2 linked regions of the Azospira inquinata genome follow. The protein of the gene in region 1 interacts with the protein of each later gene in a pairwise test. Links are inferred from orthologs where the notes say so. Each region holds a gene or a part of one and is shown in the gene's direction. Other genes may lie near its edges.

Region 1 (3,360 bases):
CAGCGAGGTGGAATACCGGCGCATCCAGGTAGGGGTGCAGCTGGCCGACCGGCGCGGCGCCCTGTCCGACGGGGAACTGTCCGTCTTCCACACGGCTCTGCGCCAGGTGGCGGAAGAATTTATGGCCGTGGCTGATTTGCCTCCCCGCAAATCGGCCCTGGATCAGGCTTTTGCCCTGGATCGCTTCTGCGCGGATGTGGATATTCAGGTAGGCATCAATGTGGTGGCCACCAGCCAGGCCTTCCCCGGCACCAAAGTGCGGGCTTTGGCCGAGGCGGCGGGTATGACCCTGGGTATGGACGGGGTTTTCACCCGCCGGGACGACGACGGCCGGGTGCTTTACACCCTCTCCAACCAGGGGGCCACGCCCTTTTCCCTGGAATCCATGAAGACCACCCTGGTTCAGGGCATGACCTTCCTTTTGGACGTGCCCCAGGTGCCCAATGGGGATCGGGTTTTCAACCAGATGGCCGAGCAGGCCCGGCGTTTCGCCGACACCCTCCACGGGGTGGTGGTGGATGACAACCGGCAGCCCCTCACCGAGCCCCAGCTGGAGCCCATCCGTCGCCAGATCGGCCAGTATCAGGGCACCATGGCCAAGCACGGGCTCACCGCCGGGGGCAGCCTGGCCCTGCGCCTTTTCAGCTAGGTTTTTATGGTTGCACCCATTGCGGTGGAGGCGCGGGCCCGCGCCCTGCGGGAGACGCTGACCCGCTATAGCCACGCCTATTACGTTCTGGATAATCCCCTGGTGCCGGACGGGGAGTATGACCGGCTGTTCCAGGAATTGCAGGATTTGGAACAAGGTTTTCCGGACCTGCGTAGCCCGGATTCCCCCACTCTGCGGGTAGGCGGCCAGCCTCTGAGCCAGTTCGCCTCCGTGATCCATGCGGTGCCCATGCTGTCCATCCAGACGGAGACGGAAACGGGCCCGGAAGGGGCCTGGAGTTTCGATGCCCGGGTGCGCAAGGAACTGGAACTGCCGGACGAGGCCCCACCGGTGGAATATGTGGCGGAACTGAAATTTGACGGCTTGGCCGTCAATCTCCGCTATGAGAACGGCCTTTTTGTCCAGGGCGCCACCCGGGGCGACGGTTTTCAGGGGGAAGACATTACCCAGAATCTGCGCACCGTGCGTCAGATTCCCCTGCGCCTGCAAGGCAATCCGCCCCCCCTCCTGGAAATCCGGGGGGAGGTCTATATGCGCAAGGACGACCTGGAGGCGTACAACCGGAAAGCGGAGGCCCGGGGGGATAAGACCCTGGTCAATCCCCGCAATGCGGCGGCGGGCACCCTGCGCCAGCTGGACCCGGCCATTGCAGCCAGCCGTCCCCTGTGCTTTTTTGCCTACGGCCTGGGGGCCGTGGAAGGCTGGGAACTGCCCCAAACCCATGCCGGGCTCCTGGACGCCCTGGCCGCTTTCGGCGTGCCGGTTTGCGAACATCGCCGGGTGGTGCGGGGGCCGGCGGCCCTGGAAGAGTTCCATCTGGATGTGGCCAAGCTCCGGGAAACCCTGCCCTTTGATATCGACGGGGTGGTGTACAAGGTCAATTCCCTGGACTGGCAGCGCCAGCTGGGTTTTCGCTCCCGGGAGCCCCGCTGGGCCGTGGCCCACAAATATCCGCCCCAGGAAATGCTGACCCGGGTGCTGGCCATCGACATCCAGGTGGGCCGCACCGGTGCCCTGACCCCGGTAGCCCGGCTAGAGCCGGTGTTCGTCGGCGGCGCCACGGTGACCAACGCCACCCTGCACAATGAGGACGAAATCCAGCGCAAGGGCGGCATTTGCCTGGGGGATACGGTCATCGTGCGCCGCGCCGGAGACGTGATTCCGGAAGTGGTGGGAATGGTGGCGGAACGCCGTCCGGCGGACGCCCAACCCTTCGTCATGCCCACCACCTGCCCGGTGTGCGGCGCCCATGTGGTGCGGGAGCCGGGGGAAGCGGTGGCCCGCTGTTCCGGTGGATTTTCCTGTCAGGCCCAGCGCATCCAGGCCATTCTCCACTTTGCCGGGCGCCGCATGATGGACATCGAAGGCCTAGGGGAACGGTATGTGGAGCGGCTGGTGGAGCTGGACTTCATCCACGGGGTGGCCGACCTCTATCGCTTGACCCTGGACGATCTCCTGGAAATGAAGCGCCGGGCCGATGCCCGGGACGGGACCACACCGGAAACGGCGAAGCAGGGCCAGACACCCACCCGCTGGGCGGAAAACCTGCTGGCGGGTATTGCTGGCAGTAAACGTCCCCCCCTGGCCCGGCTGCTCTTCGCCCTGGGTATCCGTCATGTGGGGGAGAGCACTGCCAAGACCCTGGCAGATTGGCTCGGCACCCTGGACCGGGTACGCCGGGCCCCCATGGCCCTGCTGTCCGTGCTGCCGGATATCGGCGGGGTGGTGGCGGCTTCCATCGCGGATTTCTTTGACGAGCCCCGTAACGGGGCGGCTCTGGAAGCCCTTCTGGCCGCCGGGGTGGCGCCCCGGGACGAGCATCCGCCTGCCCCCCGGCTGGCGGAAAAGCTGGATTGGGCCGTGCTTTACGCCGCCCTGAATGTGCCCAAGCTCACGGACATCCAGGCTCGCCGTCTGGCCGAACTGGTGCCGGAAGGGGCCGATTTGGCCCGCCTGCCCGCTTTCATCGGCCCCCTGGCCGTGTTGCCCCGGGAGGTGGGGGATGCCCTGTCCCACTGGCTGGAAGAGGAAAACGGGCGAGCCCAGCTGGAGCGGCTGGCCGGTTTCCGCCAGGAATTGCTGGAAGCCCTGCCGGAGCCGGATGGAGATACCTCCGCCTCTCCCGCCGCCGGTAAGACCTTTGTCCTCACCGGCACCCTGCCTACCTTAAAGCGGGACCAGGCCAAGGCCATGATTGAGGCGGCCGGGGGCAAGGTGAGCGGTTCCGTGTCCAAGAAAACCCATTATGTGGTGGCCGGCGAAGAAGCCGGCTCCAAGCTGGATAACGCCAACAAGCTGGGCATCCCCGTCCTGGACGAGGCTGGCTTGTTGGCCCTGTTAAATCTGGAGAGTGTGCATGAAGAGCGTTCGTAAGGCGGTATTCCCCGTGGCCGGGCTTGGTACCCGGTTTCTCCCGGCCACCAAGGCCAGTCCCAAGGAAATGCTGCCCATCGTGGATAAGCCCCTGATCCAGTACGCGGTGGAAGAAGCCGCCGCGGCGGGGATTACGGACATGATTTTTGTCACCGGCCGGAGCAAGCGGGCCATCGAAGACCATTTTGACAAGGCCTATGAGTTGGAGAAGGAACTGGCCGAGCGGCACAAGACGGAAATGCTGGATTTTGTGCACAACATGCTGCCCAAGCACATGAACTGCATCTACATCCGCCAGCCTGAAGCCCTGGGCCTGG
Region 2 (3,475 bases), 2.0 Mb from region 1 along the record:
TGGCAACGGGCCCAGGAAGAAGCCGCCACCCTCTGCCAGCAGCGGGACGGCAACGATTTCGCCAGTCAGGCCCTGGAACGGCTCCTGACCCTGGCCAAGATTGACCACGATGCCATTCCCCGGGAAGGGAAGACGGGCACCACGGATCAAGCCCCCTGCCCCCCTTGCTTCACCGGTGTGGCCCTGCCCGCCGCCTATGCGGAGGCCGCCCCCAACATGAGCTGGATCTGGGGTCACCAGGGGCGCATGGCCCAGTTCGGCCTGACCGCCGCCGTCAATGCGGCCAAGTTCTGGCAGGACACCTGGAACGGCCTGTTCAAGCCCTATGTGCGCTTCGGCAGCTAAAGGGCGCCCCGCAAGAATTGCAGTAACTCCTCCTCTGTAGTCTGTAGCTTGTTTGACGGCGTCGGGATCACTCCTGACGCCGTTTTTTTATGGCCATCGGCCCCGCCCGGCCCGGCCCACCGTGATTCGGTCCCAGGCCCGAGGGGCGAGCGGTTATAATTTCGTCCTTTGAAACACTTCATTCTGGCCCGACCCCATGCAGGAAAAATATCAAGCCGCCGCCGTGGAAACCGCCGCCCAACAGCACTGGGTTCAAACCCAGGCCGCCCGGGCCGTGGCAAACCTCTCCCAGCCCAAGTACTACTGCCTGTCCATGTTCCCCTATCCCTCCGGGAAGCTGCACATGGGCCACGTGCGCAACTACACCATCGGCGACGTGCTTTCCCGCTTTCACCAGATGCAGGGCTTCAACGTGCTCCAGCCCATGGGCTGGGACGCCTTCGGCATGCCGGCGGAAAACGCCGCCATCCAGCACCAGGTGCCTCCCGCCCAATGGACCTACGCCAATATCGATTACATGCGCAGTCAGCTCCAACGCCTGGGCTTCGCCATCGACTGGGAACGGGAAATCGCCACCTGCAAGCCGGACTACTACCGCTGGGAACAATGGCTGTTCACTCGGCTCTTTGAAAAGGGCCTGATCTACAAGCGCCTGGGCACGGTGAACTGGGACCCGGTGGACCAGACCGTGCTGGCCAACGAACAGGTCATCGATGGCCGGGGCTGGCGTTCCGGCGCCCTGGTGGAAAAGCGGGAAATCCCCATGTATTACATGAAGATCACCGCCTACGCCGAAGAACTGCTGGCAGACCTGGATCAGCTGGAAGGCTGGCCCGAGCAGGTACGCCTGATGCAGAAAAACTGGATCGGCAAGAGCACCGGCGTGCGCCTAGCCTTCCCCTACGAGCTGGACGGTAAAGCCGACAAGCTGTGGGTTTTCACCACCCGGGCCGACACCTTGATGGGGGTCACCTTCGTGGCCGTGGCCGCCGAACACCCCCTGGCCACCCGGGCCGCCCAGAACAATCCGGAACTGGCCGCCTTCATTGAGGAATGCAAAAAAGGGGGCGTGGCCGAGGCGGATATCGCCACCATGGAAAAGAAGGGCATGCCCACGGGCATCTTCGTCCAGCACCCCCTCACCGGCGAAAAGGTGGAAGTGTGGGTGGGCAACTACGTGCTCATGAGCTACGGGGAAGGGGCCGTCATGGCCGTCCCGGCCCACGATGAACGGGATTTCGCCTTTGCCCAGAAATACGGCCTGACCATCAAGCAGGTCATCGCCGCAGCAGGGGAAAGCTTCAGTCTGGACGGCTGGCAGGAATGGTACGGGGACAAGACCCGGGCCGTCTGCGTCAATTCCGGCAAATACGATGGCCTAGCCTATGAAGCCGCCGTGGACGCCATTGCCGCCGATCTGGCCGCCAAGGGCCTGGGGGAAAAGAAGGTTCAGTTCCGCCTGCGGGACTGGGGTATTTCCCGGCAGCGCTACTGGGGCTGCCCCATTCCGGTGATCCATTGCGACAGCTGCGGCGACGTGCCCGTGCCCGACGACCAGCTGCCCGTGGTGCTGCCGGAACAGGTGCAGGTCACCGGGGCCGGTTCCCCCCTGGCGAAAATGCCCGAATTCTATGAAACCACCTGTCCCAAGTGCGGCAAACCGGCCAAGCGGGAAACGGACACCATGGACACCTTCGTGGAGTCTTCCTGGTACTTCCTCCGCTACGCCAGCCCGGACAGCGACCAGGCCATGCTGGGCAAGGAAGCGGCCTACTGGTGCAAGGGCGGTATCGATCAGTACATCGGCGGCATTGAACACGCCATCCTGCACCTGCTCTACTCCCGCTTTTTCACCAAGCTGATGCGGGACGTGGGGGTCTTCGACTTCGGCGACACCCAGCTGAAGCTGGACGAGCCCTTCGCCAACCTGCTCACCCAGGGCATGGTGGTGGCCCCCTCCTTCTTCCGGGAAGACGCCAGCGGCAAGAAACAGTGGTTCAACCCCACGGAAGTGGATGTGACCACGGACGACCGGGGCCGCCCCGTGGGCGCCACCCTCAAGGCCGACGGCCAGCCGGTGGTGATCGGCGGCACGGAAAAGATGTCCAAGTCCAAGAACAACGGGGTGGATCCCCAGGCCCTGATCGACCAGTTCGGGGCGGACACCGCCCGGCTGTTCATCATGTTCGCCGCCCCCCCCGACCAGTCCCTGGAATGGTCCGACGCCGGGGTGGAAGGGGCCCACCGCTTCCTCAAACGGCTCTGGAAGCTGGTCTATGAACACACTCTGGAAGGCCCGGTGGAAGCTTGGAACGGGGAACAGCCGGCGGAAGACCTGGCCACGCCATTGAAGGATTTCCGCCGCCACCTGCACCAAACCATTGCCAAGGTGACGGACGACTTCGGCCGCCGCAAGCAGTTCAACACCGCCATCGCCGCCGTGATGGAACTGCTCAACGCCTACGCCAAGCTGGACAGCGACTCGGACGCCGCCCGGGCGGTGAAACAGGAAGCCCTGGAAGCCGCCGTGCTCATGCTCTACCCCATCGTGCCCCACATCGGCCAGGCCCTTTACGGGGAACTCCGTCCCGGCGCCGACGCGGGCCGTCAGGCCTTCCCCAAAGCCGATCCCGCCGCCCTGGTGCAGGACGAGGTGGAACTGATGGTGCAGGTGAACGGCAAGCTGCGGGGCCGCATTACCGTGGCCGCCACCGCCGACAAGGGGGCCGTGGAAGCGGCTGCTCTGGCCTCGGAAAGCGCCCAGAAGTACATGGAAGGCAAGGCCCCCAAGAAGGTGGTGGTGGTGCCCGGCCGTCTGGTCAATATCGTTGTTTAAGCCCCGAGGAGAGCGTCCGTGCGCCGCCTGATCCTGCCCTGTCTGGCCCTGCTGGCCGGCGTCCTGATGCTCTTCGCCGCCGGTTGCGGCTTCCAGCTCAAGGCGCCCCCGGCCCTGCCCTTCCACACCATGAAAATCGATCTGCCGGAAAACTCGGACGTGGGTATCTACCTGCGCCGGGCCATCCGCACCAGCAGCACCACCCAGCTGGTAGATAAGGCGGAGGACGCGGAAGCCATCTTCGTCCAGACCAGCTACCTGCAACAGCGGGATGTGCTGTCCTATAGCGGCGGC

The links.
Region 2: the proteins of ligA (region 1) and leuS interact in binary tests that used the Escherichia coli proteins (3 or more experiments, as listed by UniProt). The link is inferred for Azospira inquinata from one-to-one orthologs.

What each region holds. Positions count from the first base shown.
Region 1 is NZ_CP064782.1:52,185-55,544, reverse strand. Bases 304-3,349 are described here. They hold ligA (NAD-dependent DNA ligase LigA), read left to right. Parts: upstream 304-655; coding sequence 656-3,043; downstream 3,044-3,349. Other genes in these bases: galU (UTP--glucose-1-phosphate uridylyltransferase GalU), read left to right, coding at 3,027-3,349; Azoinq_RS00255 (cell division protein ZipA C-terminal FtsZ-binding domain-containing protein), read left to right, coding at 304-649. Outside these bases: more of Azoinq_RS00255, read left to right, coding at 1-303; more of galU, read left to right, coding at 3,350-3,360. UniProt on the Escherichia coli protein: DNA ligase that catalyzes the formation of phosphodiester linkages between 5'-phosphoryl and 3'-hydroxyl groups in double-stranded DNA using NAD as a coenzyme and as the energy source for the reaction.
Region 2 is NZ_CP064782.1:2,006,061-2,009,535, reverse strand. What follows is about bases 221-3,381. They hold leuS (leucine--tRNA ligase), read left to right. Parts: upstream 221-541; coding sequence 542-3,181; downstream 3,182-3,381. Other genes in these bases: Azoinq_RS09235 (LPS-assembly lipoprotein LptE), read left to right, coding at 3,200-3,381; Azoinq_RS09245 (hypothetical protein), read left to right, coding at 221-345. Outside these bases: more of Azoinq_RS09245, read left to right, coding at 1-220; more of Azoinq_RS09235, read left to right, coding at 3,382-3,475.